2 regions of the Faecalicoccus sp. LCP19S3_E2 genome follow, and region 1 is predicted to be linked to the other one. Evidence: predicted binding sites of a transcription regulator. Region 1 holds the regulator's gene; the other holds the start of a gene.

The links. Region 1 encodes Rex, which represses fermentation and respiration genes when NADH is low (regulators of the CRP and FNR family bind a similar motif). Its sites were predicted from a motif close to GTGAANNNNTTCAC; they were not measured.
Region 2: the regulator Rex is predicted to act here: its motif matches at 4,086-4,099, upstream of ACTQX6_RS04135 (acetyl-CoA C-acetyltransferase).

Annotation. Positions count from the first base shown of each region.
Region 1 covers NZ_JBQKEP010000005.1:89,334-95,561, forward strand. The annotation lists gene ACTQX6_RS06290 (hypothetical protein) at 1-382, shown strand, start outside; gene ACTQX6_RS06295 (ZIP family metal transporter) at 393-1,175, shown strand; gene ACTQX6_RS06300 (NusG domain II-containing protein) at 1,179-1,541, shown strand; gene ACTQX6_RS06305 (Gx transporter family protein) at 1,538-2,041, shown strand; gene ACTQX6_RS06310 (TIGR03905 family TSCPD domain-containing protein) at 2,038-2,292, shown strand; gene ACTQX6_RS06315 (hypothetical protein) at 2,285-2,914, shown strand; gene ACTQX6_RS06320 (redox-sensing transcriptional repressor Rex) at 2,979-3,617, shown strand; gene asnS (asparagine--tRNA ligase) at 3,834-5,192, shown strand; gene ACTQX6_RS06330 (polysaccharide deacetylase family protein) at 5,325-6,228, shown strand, end outside.
Region 2 covers NZ_JBQKEP010000003.1:159,941-166,168, forward strand. The annotation lists gene ACTQX6_RS04125 (RNA-binding domain-containing protein) at 147-1,643, shown strand; gene ACTQX6_RS04130 (M42 family metallopeptidase) at 1,676-2,710, shown strand; gene ACTQX6_RS04135 (acetyl-CoA C-acetyltransferase) at 2,746-3,951, opposite strand; gene ACTQX6_RS04140 (acyl-CoA dehydrogenase) at 4,224-5,363, shown strand; gene ACTQX6_RS04145 (electron transfer flavoprotein subunit beta/FixA family protein) at 5,381-6,172, shown strand; gene ACTQX6_RS04150 (electron transfer flavoprotein subunit alpha/FixB family protein) at 6,188-6,228, shown strand, end outside.

The sequences.
Region 1 (6,228 bases):
AACGGATGACTGGGAAGTGGAGGCCAAAAGCTCCGGTGTTGTGAAGGCACAAAATCGTTTTACTTCCGAGAATATGGATTATCTGGTGGTTGGAGTGTATGATTTTGTGATCCATGCGGGAAATCGGGATATCGATTTTTCCATTTCCGTAAAAGATACGCAACCGCCAACGATATTATCCTGTCCGACAGAAATCGATATTTCGGCAGGACAAAGCATAGATTGGTCGGCTTATATCAAAGCCAGTGATTTAAGTGGAGTTTCATTTTCAACGACATCGGATTTTAATGCTTCAGCTGCCGGATCGCAGGATGTATCAGTACGCGTATCCGATCGTTTTGGCAATGCGGTAACACGAGAAGTCCATGTCAATGTAACATAAGGAGATAGAGATGTATTTAGAAATGTTTTTAGGATTGGTAATTCCTTTTTTGGGAACGATGTTGGGAGCAGCGGTCGTTTTCTTCTTAAAAAAAGGTGTGCCGCCACTGGTTGAAAAATTTATGCTTGGCTTTGCGGCAGGTGTTATGATCGCAGCCAGTGTCTTCAGCTTATTATTGCCGGCGATGGAAGAAGTCGAACGTTTACATCAAAACAGCTGGCTGGTGACATCTGTTGGCTTTTTGTTGGGAATCTTCTTTTTATTGGTGTTAGATGAAGTAATACCGCATATACATGTAGATTCGGATCAGGAAGAAGGAATCCATACTTCCTGGAAGAAAACTACAAAGCTATTCTTTGCGATGACATTGCATAATATTCCCGAAGGGATGTCATTAGGCATCGTTTTTGCCGGATTATACAGTGCCAATACGGCCTTGACCATTGAAGGGGCTTTGGCACTTTCTATGGGAATTGCCATTCAAAACTTTCCGGAAGGAGCCGTTATATCTTTGCCGTTACATTCACAGGGAATGTCCAGGATGAAATCATTTCTTTTAGGAACCGCTTCGGGCATCGTAGAACCGATTGGTGCGTTTTTGACGATCTTGTTTTCGGCGGTCTTGCAGCCGGTTTTGCCCTGGTTGTTAGCGTTTGCGGCCGGAGCTATGGTCTATGTCTGTGTAGAGGAGCTGATTCCGCAATCCCAGCACGGGCAGCATTCGAATATTGCCACGATTGCCTTTGCGATTGGTTTTGCCTGCATGATGATCCTGGATACGGCTTTGGGGTAGAATATGAAACTGACAAAAGCCGATCGTATCTTGATCGTGATCTTGATGTTGATATCCCTTTCAAGCCTTTTCTTTTTATTGGGACATACGACACAAGCCAACAGGGCGGATGTGTATGTCAAGGAAGAAAAGGTTTTATCAATTGACTTAAATCAGGATGGACAATATAGCGTAGAGGGAACCAATGGCAAAGTCAACATCGAAGTAAAAGACCATGCGGTACGTGTAACACAGGAAAACAGTCCGCATCATCTTTGTTCTAAACAAGGCTTTGTTTCGGATTCAAATGTGCCGATCGTATGCCTGCCCAATGAGACAGTCATTCAAATCGAAGGTGACACAAAGGAAGACACGGTGATACAATGAAAACAGAAAAAATTGTAGAGTTATCCTTTTTGTGTGCTATTGGGATTGTTTTACAGATACTGGAAAGCTTTTTGCCTACCTCCTGGATCATTCCCGGATTCAAGATCGGGTTTGCCAATATCACGGCTTTGTTTGTATTAAAGATGTACGGTATCCAATCAATGTGGTTAGTCAGTGCCATGCGGGTTTTTCTGGCAAGTCTTTTACAGGGAACTTTGTTTTCGGTTTCTTTCTGGCTGTCGGCAAGCGGCGCTTTTCTGGCATTATGCGCTATGAGCATTGGCTATAAAACCGGTTGGTTTTCCATTTTAGGAATCAGTGTTCTAGGTGCGGCCTTTCACAGCATTGGCCAGGTTTTGATGGTGACATGGATCTATCAACAGTTTTTTATGCAGTTGTTTTTGCCGGTTTTACTGGCATTGTCTATTGTAAGTGGCTTATGCATCGGCGCTTTGAGCCAGCTTATGATGAATCGATGGAAAGGAAGAAAAAGTATATGATGTTTGTTTATAAACCACAAGGTGTATGTTCTCGTGAATTTCATTTTGAGATTCAAGATGGCGTAATCCAGTCTTTTGAAGCCATTGGCGGATGCAATGGCAATTTGAAAGGAATCGGACGTCTGTTAAAGGGAAGAGATGTAAAGGAAGTCATGGAGGATCTGGAAGGAGTAACTTGTGGCATAAAGAGCACATCATGTCCGGATCAGATTTCTAAAGCTTTGCAGGCGTATGTAAAAGAAAATGGCTGATTATTTTTTAGGGGCTTTAAAAGCGCTGGAAAGACGCTCTAAAGATAATGTACTGATCTTTTCAGACGTCTTGACAGAGCGTTTGGATGCTTTGGTAGAATCAATGATCTATCAAAAGATTTCCGATAACGATTATTTAAAGACATTGGAGCTGTACTATAAAAAATACCAACGGTTTGAAAACCATAAAGGCATGTACTTTTGTATCCTTCGCATGCAGCAGATCATGCAGTTAAAAAATGAACGAAAAAGACAAGAGAACTGGCGTTATCTGGAGTTTACATCGGATGGGGATAGCGAGGTACAAGAATTTTTAAAAGCTCATAAATCGTATTATCAAAATGTGGTATATGAATATACGCGGGTATTTTTATTGATTTTACTGACTGTTACGATTGCCATTTTAGTTCTCAGTGTTCTGGTCTTGCAAGTTCCGTTTTTGATCGGATGGCTGGTATCTATCGCCTTTTATGGAGGTGTATTGTTTTTTGGTAAACAAAAAGGAATCGGCTTCCTGATGGAGAAACAGATTCAAAAACTGTATCCTGATTTAGATACGCTCTGTCAAAGATTGGATCGTTGTGTCATGAAGAAACAAAAGAAGCGAAAGAAAATTTTCTAAAAGACTTGTTAACATCTTCACAAAGCATAAAAAAATGCTAAAATACTTGTAGGAGTGATTAGACATGGCGACTAAAAAAGTACCAAAAGCGACCTTGCAGAGATATCCGTTATATTTAAAAGCACTGCGCCGTCTAAAAAAGAATGGCGTACAAAGAATCATGTCCAAAGAATTATCAACGTTTGTAGATATCGAATCCACAACGATTCGTAGAGATTTTTCCTTTTTAGGGAATTTGGGGAAACAAGGATATGGTTATGATGTAGATCGACTGATAGAGATTTTTAATGCGGAGCTTGGAGTCGATTTTGATGAAAAGATCATTTTGGTGGGAGCCGGTAACTTAGGGCGGGCCTTGATGAATTATAATAAATGGGATCATGTGGTTGGAGAAATTGCCTGCGCCTTTGATATGGATGAAACCAAAGCCGGAGTCCAGTTTGGTGTACAGATTTATCCAATGACACAATTAGAAGAAAAAATTCCGGAAGGCTGTCATATTGCCATTTTGACGATTTCCCATATGATACAGGAAACGGTAGATCGTTTGGTGGCTTGTGGCATTACCGGACTTGTGGATTTTACCCATGAACATTTTCTGGTGCCAAAAGGGGTTGCCGTGAAAGTTGTGGATGTGGTATCATCAATTCAAGAGTTGGTTTTTATCACCAATTCCATGGATACAAAGGCTAAGAAACAGTAGTTGCCATAAGTGATGCGTCAAAAGAGAGTTCTGTATGGTGAAAAAGAACCGATAGCTTATAAGCACAAACAACTGCGGAGCCGGGCTGGAGAAATAGCAGTAGTCAGCCTCGTTGGAGTGCGTTAATCTCAAGAGGGCTTTTTTGAAACAGGATGGTACCGCGGTTATATATCGTTCCTAACGGGACGATTTTTTTATTTTACAGGAGGAGAAAAGATGTTAGTCAAAAAGTTAAAAGAAGATTTTCAGAGTTTTGATGGACAAGATATCACATTGCAGGGATGGGTTAGAACCAATCGAAATTCGAAAGCTTTAGGATTTATCGAACTGAATGATGGTTCCTGCTTTGGCAATGTACAAGTTGTCTATTATCAGGAAAGTACAAAAAATTATGAAGCGATCAGTAAGATCACATTAGGCTCTGCGATTGAAGTTAAAGGAAAGCTGGTGTGTACACCGGATTCCAAACAACCTTTTGAAATCCAGGCTGAATCGATCGAAGTGCTTGGCTTAAGTGATCATGACTATCCTCTGCAGAAGAAGCGCCACAGCTTTGAGTATATGCGTGAGATTCCTCATGTACGTCCTCGTGCCAATACCTATTATGCGATCTTCCGCTTGCGCAGTGTTTTGTCCATGGCCATTCATACATTCTTTCAGGATAGAGGATTTGTCTATGTGCATACACCAATCATTACCGGTAACGATGCCGAAGGTGCCGGCGAATGTTTTACGGTCACAACTAGAGAAGATAATAAGTACGAGGAAGACTTCTTTGGCAAACATGCACAGTTGACCGTTTCCGGACAGCTTCACGTCGAACCATTTGCCTTGACGTATCGTAACGTTTATACCTTTGGGCCTACATTCCGGGCGGAAAACTCAAATACAACACGACATGCCAGTGAATTCTGGATGATCGAATCGGAACTTGCTTTTGCGGATCTAAGCGATAATATGGACTGCATTGAAGAAATGATCAAGTATTGTATCAATTATTGTCTGGAGCATGCACCGGAAGAAATGGCTTTTTTTGAAAAGATGATCGACAAAGATTGTATCAAACGAATCAAAGCTGTTGCCGCTTCCCACTTTAAACGTATGACTTATACCGAAGCCATTGAACATTTGGAAAAGGCCAAAGACCAGTTTGAAAATAAAAACATATACTGGGGTATGGATCTGCAAAGTGAACATGAACGCTATATCTGCGAAAAGGTTGTCAACGGACCGGTCTTCCTGATTGATTATCCAAAAGATATCAAAGCCTTCTATATGCGTGTCAACGAGGATCAAAAGACTGTGGCTGCCTGTGATTTACTGGTGCCGTATGTTGGAGAACTGGTTGGCGGCTCACAACGTGAAGAACGATATGATGTATTGGTAGAGAAATTAAAAGAATTAAATATCTCACAGGAACCTCTACAATGGTATTTGGATCTTCGTCGTTTCGGCGGCTGCAAACACAGTGGATTTGGATTAGGATTTGATCGTATGTTGATGTATTTAAGCGGTATCCAAAACATCCGTGATGTAGAACCATATCCACGTACACCACGAAATCTTATTTTCTAAAGAGTCGAAAGACTCTTTTATTTTGCGAATCAAGAAATTCGTACAAATAGTTTATGAATCTAAATAATTTAATAACCTTTCTATTTTCGGTTTACTATTGTATAATAAGAATATCGATGGAAGGAATAGATTATGAAGAAACAACCGCGGACATATAAGATTCGATATAAAAGAGTCTTTTTTGCCGCGGCTATTTTGTTTACCGGTATCTCGTTTCTCTATTTATTGTTTCACCCTGTCCTGTTAAAAGCCTCCACTATAGAGGTGGAAATCAATTCTGAGTTTAAACCGGAAGATCAGATTTTATTTGTACTCGGCGATGATAAAGAAGTAAAAATAGATGGAGAGGTCGATACATCGAAGTTAGGTGAATATACGCTTAACTACAAGTTTCATCAATATCAAAAGGAAGTAAAGATCAAGGTACAAGACACCAAAGCTCCTTCTATAACAACCAAAAATCTGAAAACAGATATGATACAGGACATTGAGCCAGCTTCCTTTATTGAAAAATGTGAGGATGCAACAGAAGTTACCTATCATTTTGCGAATCAAGAAGATTTTTCCAAACCGGGGCGGTATGAAGTTCAAATTATTGCCACAGATCAAGGAAAAAATGAAACAAAAACAAGCGCTATCTTAGAGCGCTGTGAAGACAAACAAGGTCCGACGATTGAACATTCGGATAAAAGGATCGAATTTAAACAAGGGCTGCTTCCTGATTTTTTGGAAGATGTATCCATCAAAGATGATTTTGATGAAAATCCTTCATTAGATACGGATACTTCACAAGTTAATTTTGATCAGCCGGGTGATTATACCCTCATTTATATCGGTAGGGATCGTTCCGGTAATGAAACACAGAAAACAAGAAGTTTGACAATCTTAAAAAATGAGGAATTAAACCAAAAAATCGTTTATTTAACTTTTGATGACGGACCAAGTAAAAATACAGAGCGAATTTTAAAGATTCTTGATCAGTACGATGTCAAGGCTACATTCTTTGTGACGGGGAATCAACCTTCTTATAACGATT
Region 2 (6,228 bases), on a different contig from region 1:
TTTGTGAAATCTTAAAACATTTATATGTGATATTTATATTTGTTTGATGGATACAAATTTTTGAAAGAGAAGAGTAGTTCATTTACTCAAAAAATGGTGTAGAAAAATAAAGGTTAGACAAAAATAGGCAGGAAGGATGTGATGGAATGGCAATACCGACAAATATCAAGACATTATTATCTGGAGAGGTAGTAGAATGGGCAAGAATTGAATTCAAACAAACTTGGGATGCAGCTACTTCTTTAAAAACGATTTGTGCCTTTGCCAATGATTTGGATAACTGGGGTGGCGGATATATTGTCATTGGAGTTGAAGAAAAAGATGGTCGTCCTGTTTATCCGCTAAAAGGAGTTCCCAGTGAGAAATTAGATTCGTATCAGAAGAATATATTTTCAAAATGTAAGTTAATTCGACCAGCTTATACACCCATTATTGGTGTAGAAACGTATCAGAATAAACAATTTATTGTGATCTGGTGTCCTGGAGGAGATAATAGACCGTATTCTTCTCCTAAAACTATGGCAAAAGATCATAAAGAACATATTCACTATATCCGTAAGGCATCCAATACAGTGGAACCATCAGATAATGAAGAAAAAGATTTATTTACATTGGCTAATCGTGTTCCATTTGATGATCGAGTAAATCATCAGGCTGATATATCGGATTTAAATATTACTTTAATTCAAAATTATCTAAAAGAAGTGAAAAGTTCGTTGTATGAGAAATCCAAAAATGGTGATTTTATAGAAGTTTGTCATGATATGAATATCATCAGCAATCTTCCTGAATATGTAAAACCTAAAAATGTCGGTTTAATGTTTTTTAGTATGGAACCAGATAAGTTTTTTCCTTATACGCAAATTGATGTCGTGCAATTTCCTGATGGTTTAGGTGGTAATGATATCATAGAAAATACATTTAAAGGCCCAATTCATCAACAGCTTAGAGCTGCGCTTCAGTTTATAAAAAATATGATTATCACCGAAAAAGTCATCAAGCATCCGGATAGGGCTGAAGCAGATCGTTTCTTTAATTATCCTTTTGCGGCGATTGAAGAAGCTTTATCAAACGCTGTCTATCATCGTGCTTATGATATTAGAGAACCTATTGAAGTACGTGTAGAACGCGATCGTATAGAAATTGTCAGTTTTCCCGGACCAGACAGATCAGTTACACAGGAAGGGTTAAAACATTATCGTGTATCGAATCGTCGATATAGAAATCGAAGAATTGGTGATTTCTTAAAAGAACTTCATCTTACAGAGGGAAGAAATACTGGATTTAAGAAAATCTTGGATGCACTTGAGGCCAATGGTTCACCTAAACCTGAATTTGAAACAGATGAAAATCATAGTTATTTCATATCTAGATTGTTTATACATGAAGGATTTTTGGTAGATGAAAATAAAAGGAGCCAAAAAGGAGCCAAAAAGGAGCCAAAAAAAGGAGCCGATCATAAACAGGAAATTTTGACTTTGTTAGAAAAGAATCCGTCGATGACACAAGTTCAACTTATGGAGGCTTTAGGGCTTTCCAGAAAACAAGTGCAAACGCTAATCAAGGAACTACAAGAAAAACATTTGCTGGTGCGGGAAGGATCTAATCGTAAAGGGCGGTGGATTGTCCAAAAAGTGGTATAATCAAGCAGAAAGTATAGAAGGGATTAAAGATAATGGAGAAAGAATATATATTGAATTTTGCACAAAAACTATTGCAGGTGGATTCACCAACCGGATTTACTATGCATGCGATCGATTTTTTAGAAAAAGAGGCAAAGGCATTAGGTTATGACACAGTTCGAAATCAAAAAGGGAATTTAATGATCAAGGTTGAAGGAAAAGATACAAATCATACCCTGGGATTAAGTGCGCATTGTGATACATTAGGTTTAATGGTACGCTCGATCAAAGATAATGGCTATTTGGCTATTACGCCTATCGGTTCTCCTACATTACCAACCTTGGATTCTGAATATTGTCGTATTTATACGCGTGAAAATAAAGTTTATACCGGAACGATATTATGCCAGGCAGCCAGTAAACATGTGCATCCGGATGCCAGCAGCTTAGAAAGAAAAGCGGATACTTTAGAAGTACGTATTGATGAAATCGTGAAGACAAAAGAGGATGTTTTGAAACTGGGAATTTCAAATGGTGATTTTATCGCCATTGATCCAAAGACAACTGTTACCGAAAGTGGATTTATCAAGTCACGATTCTTAGACGATAAGATCAGTTGTGCCTGCTTGTTTTCGGCTTTGAAAACATTAAAGGATGAAAATATCAAGCCTTCTACAAATCTGATCTTTTTGTTTAGCACGTATGAAGAGGTAGGCCATGGCGCTTCTGCCTTGCCGGATGAGATAGATTCTATGTTGGCAGTCGATATGGGATGTATCGGTTTAGACCTGGCTTGTACAGAATACGATGTCAGCATTTGTGCTAAGGACAGCAGCGGCCCTTATGATTACCAAATGACAAGTGATCTGATTCGCCTGGCTAAAGAAAAACAGTTAAGTTATGCCGTTGATATTTATCCGATGTATGGCAGTGATGTGTCTGCCGCCTTAAAAGGAGGAAATAATATCAAAGGGGCATTGATTGGCCCTGGAGTACAAGCTTCCCATGGTATGGAAAGAACACATTATAAGGCTTTGGAAAATACAGTTGAGTTGATTATGAGCTATATCACAAAGGAAAACGAGTAGGGTATTTGCACTCTACTCGTTTTTTGATTGAATAATTAATCGCACATCTTTACGATAACGGCAGCACCTTGTCCACCACCGATACATAAAGAGGCAAGACCGGTCTTCAAACCACGTTTTTTCATTTCATATAAAAGTGTAACTAAGATACGGTTACCACTGGCTCCAACTGGATGTCCCAAGGCAATGGCACCACCATTGACGTTAGTTTTCTTTAAGAATTCTTCGCGATCCATACCGGTTGCTTCTTCTAATTCATGAATTACACCTAAAGATTGAGCGGCGAAGGCTTCGTTTAACTCAACCAATTCCATGTCATTGATGGAAAGATCAGCATATTTTAAAGCGTTTAAAATAGCTGGGGTAGGACCTAATCCCATTACGCGTGGATCTACACCACCTTGTCCAAAACCAACGATTTCAGCAATTGGTTTTAAATTGTATTTTTTAACGGCATCTTCGCTGGCTACGATCGTAAAGCTGGCTCCATCGTTGATACCAGAAGCATTACCGGCTGTAACTGTCCCATCTTTGGAGAAAGCAGGTTTTAATTTTGCCAGTTTTTCCATACTGGTATGACGTGGATGTTCATCGGTATCAAAAGTGACTTCACCTTTTCTTGTACGATAAGTAATTGGAACGATTTCATCTTTGAAGCGTCCGGATTCGATTGCTGCCAATGCCTTTTCTTGGCTGGTCAGGGCAAATTCATCCTGGGCTTCACGAGAAATGTTATACTTTTTGGCAATGTTATCGGCGGTAACACCCATATGAATTCCATACATGGCGTCCGTTAAACCATCGTGCAGCATAGAGTCGATCAATGTCATGTTTCCGCTTTTTACACCTTTACGAATGGTATATGGAGTTAGGAAAGGGGCGCGAGTCATGGATTCAACACCACCGGCTACATAAAGATCTCCAAAGTTAGCCTGAATGCGAAGGCAGGCTTCCATAACGGCTTTTAAACCAGATCCACATAACATGTTGATAGTCTGGGCGCATACTTCTACCGGTACACCGGCATTAAAGGCCACATGACGGGCGATGTTTTGTCCTAAACCGGCGGCGATAACGTTACCGATCAAAACTTCATCTAAGTTTTTAGGATCAATACCGGCCTGGGCAATGGTTTCCTTGAGGACAGTAGCGCCAAAATCGGCAACATCAACATCGGTCAAAGAACCCATGAAGGTTCCTACAGCACTTCGTTTGGCAGCTACGATATAAGCTTTTCTCATTATTTTATCTTCCTTTCTGCTCGTATAAGAGACTTGTCACGCATAGGATAATCCAATTCAGAGGGGATGTCAACAAACTTGTGAAAAAAATAATAAGTTAATATTACTCGTGAAAAAGTGACTAAAAATAACTTGTTAATTTTTGCACAAACTTATTGACGGAAAGATTATAACTTTGTACAATAAACATGTATGAGAAGTTTTGAAACTTTTTTCATGCTTACGATATCCAAAAGTCGAATGGTTCAAAGAAAGAAAGGAGAACTTCATCTATGGATTTCAATTTAACAGAACAACAAAAAATGATGCAGAAGTTGTTCAGAGAAGTTGCGCAAAACGAAGTTAAAGAAAACGCAGCGGATGTTGACGAAAACGAACGTTTCCCTAAGGAAAGCGTTGAAGTTATGCGTCAGGCAAAAATGTTGGGAATTCCGTATCCACGTGAATATGGTGGTGCCGGAGCTGACTATTTGTCATACATTTTGGCCGTTGAAGAGCTTTCTAAAACTTGTGCAACAACAGGTGTTGTATTAAGTGCCCACACATCTTTAGGTACATGGCCAATCGCTCAGTTTGGTACTAAAGCACAGAAACAGAAATATTTACCGGATCTGTGTACAGGTAAGAAATTAGCAGCCTTTGGTTTGACAGAACCAAATGCCGGTACCGATGCAGCTGGTCAGCAAACTACGGCTGTATTAAAGGGAGATCATTATGTATTGAACGGTACAAAGATCTTTATCACAAATGCCGGAGAAGCTGATGTTTATATTATCTTTGCGATGACAGACAAATCAAAAGGAACACATGGTATTTCTGCTTTTATCGTTGAAAAAGGAATGCCGGGATTCACTTTTGGTCTTCACGAAAAGAAATTGGGAATCCGCGGTTCTGCCACAAGCGAACTGATCTTCAATAATGTAGAGATTCCGGTAGAGAACTTATTAGGAAAAGAAGGACAGGGCTTCAAGATTGCGATGATGACACTGGATGGTGGACGTATCGGTATCGCAGCGCAGGCTTTAGGTATTGCCCAGGGAGCTATCGATGAAGTTGTTCCTTATGTAAAAGCTCGTAAACAGTTCGGTCGTCCGATCTCTAAATTCCAGAATACACAATTCCAGTTAGCCGATATGCAGTGCAAAACTGATGCAGCTCGTCTGTTGGTTTATCGCGCTGCCATGGCAAAAGAAAATGGTGAAAAATATACGGTATTAGCTGCCGAAGCAAAATTATTTGCCGCTGAAGTTGCGATGGAAGTTACAACCAAAGCAATCCAGTTGATGGGTGGATATGGTTATACACGTGATTTACCAGTTGAAAGAATGTTCCGTGATGCAAAGATTACCGAAATCTACGAAGGTACTTCTGAAGTACAGCGTATGGTAATTTCTGGTGCGGTATTACGTTAGAAAGGAATTGTTGAAATATGAAAATTGTCGTTCTAGTAAAACAGGTACCAGATTCTACTGAAATTACAGTAGATAAAAAGACTGGTACATTGGTTCGTGATGGCGTTCCAAGTATCATCAACCCCGATGATCTAGCTGGTTTGGAAGCTGCATTGGAATTAAAAGATGCCAATCCGGATGTAAAAGTAACTGTTGTATCTATGGGTCCTCCGCAGGCAAAAGGCATGCTGCAGGAAACAATCGCCCGTGGAGCAGATGATGCATATTTGATCACTGACCGTCGTTTGGGTGGTGCCGATACTTGTGCTACAAGCCGTACTTTGGCCGCTGCTTTAAAGAAAATCGGATTTGATTTGATCATTGCCGGACGTCAGGCTATCGATGGTGATACAGCTCAGGTTGGTCCACAGACAGCTGAACGTTTAGGATTGCCTCAGATCACATATGTTGATCAGATCATTGAACTGACACCGGAAAAAATTACGGTTAAAAAAGCCCTGGAAGAAGAAGAACAAATCTTAACTTCTAAGATGCCTTGTGTATTAACTACACTATCCGGAATGAACAAACCTCGTTATATGAACTGCGTTGATATCGTAGATTCTTTTGACAAACCGGTAAACATCATGACATTTGATGATTTAGATCTGGATCTTTCCGTTGTTGGTTTAGCTGGTTCTCCAACTAAGGTTCATGCGACATTCACAAAAGAAGTCAGCGCTGAAACAAAAACATATGAACTGTCTGCACAGGAAACTGCAGAATTGATTGCTAAAACATTGAAAGAAAAGCAATTGATCACGAAGTAGGAAGGGGAACACAAAATGGCAAAATTTGAAGGATACAAAGACATTTATGTATTTGT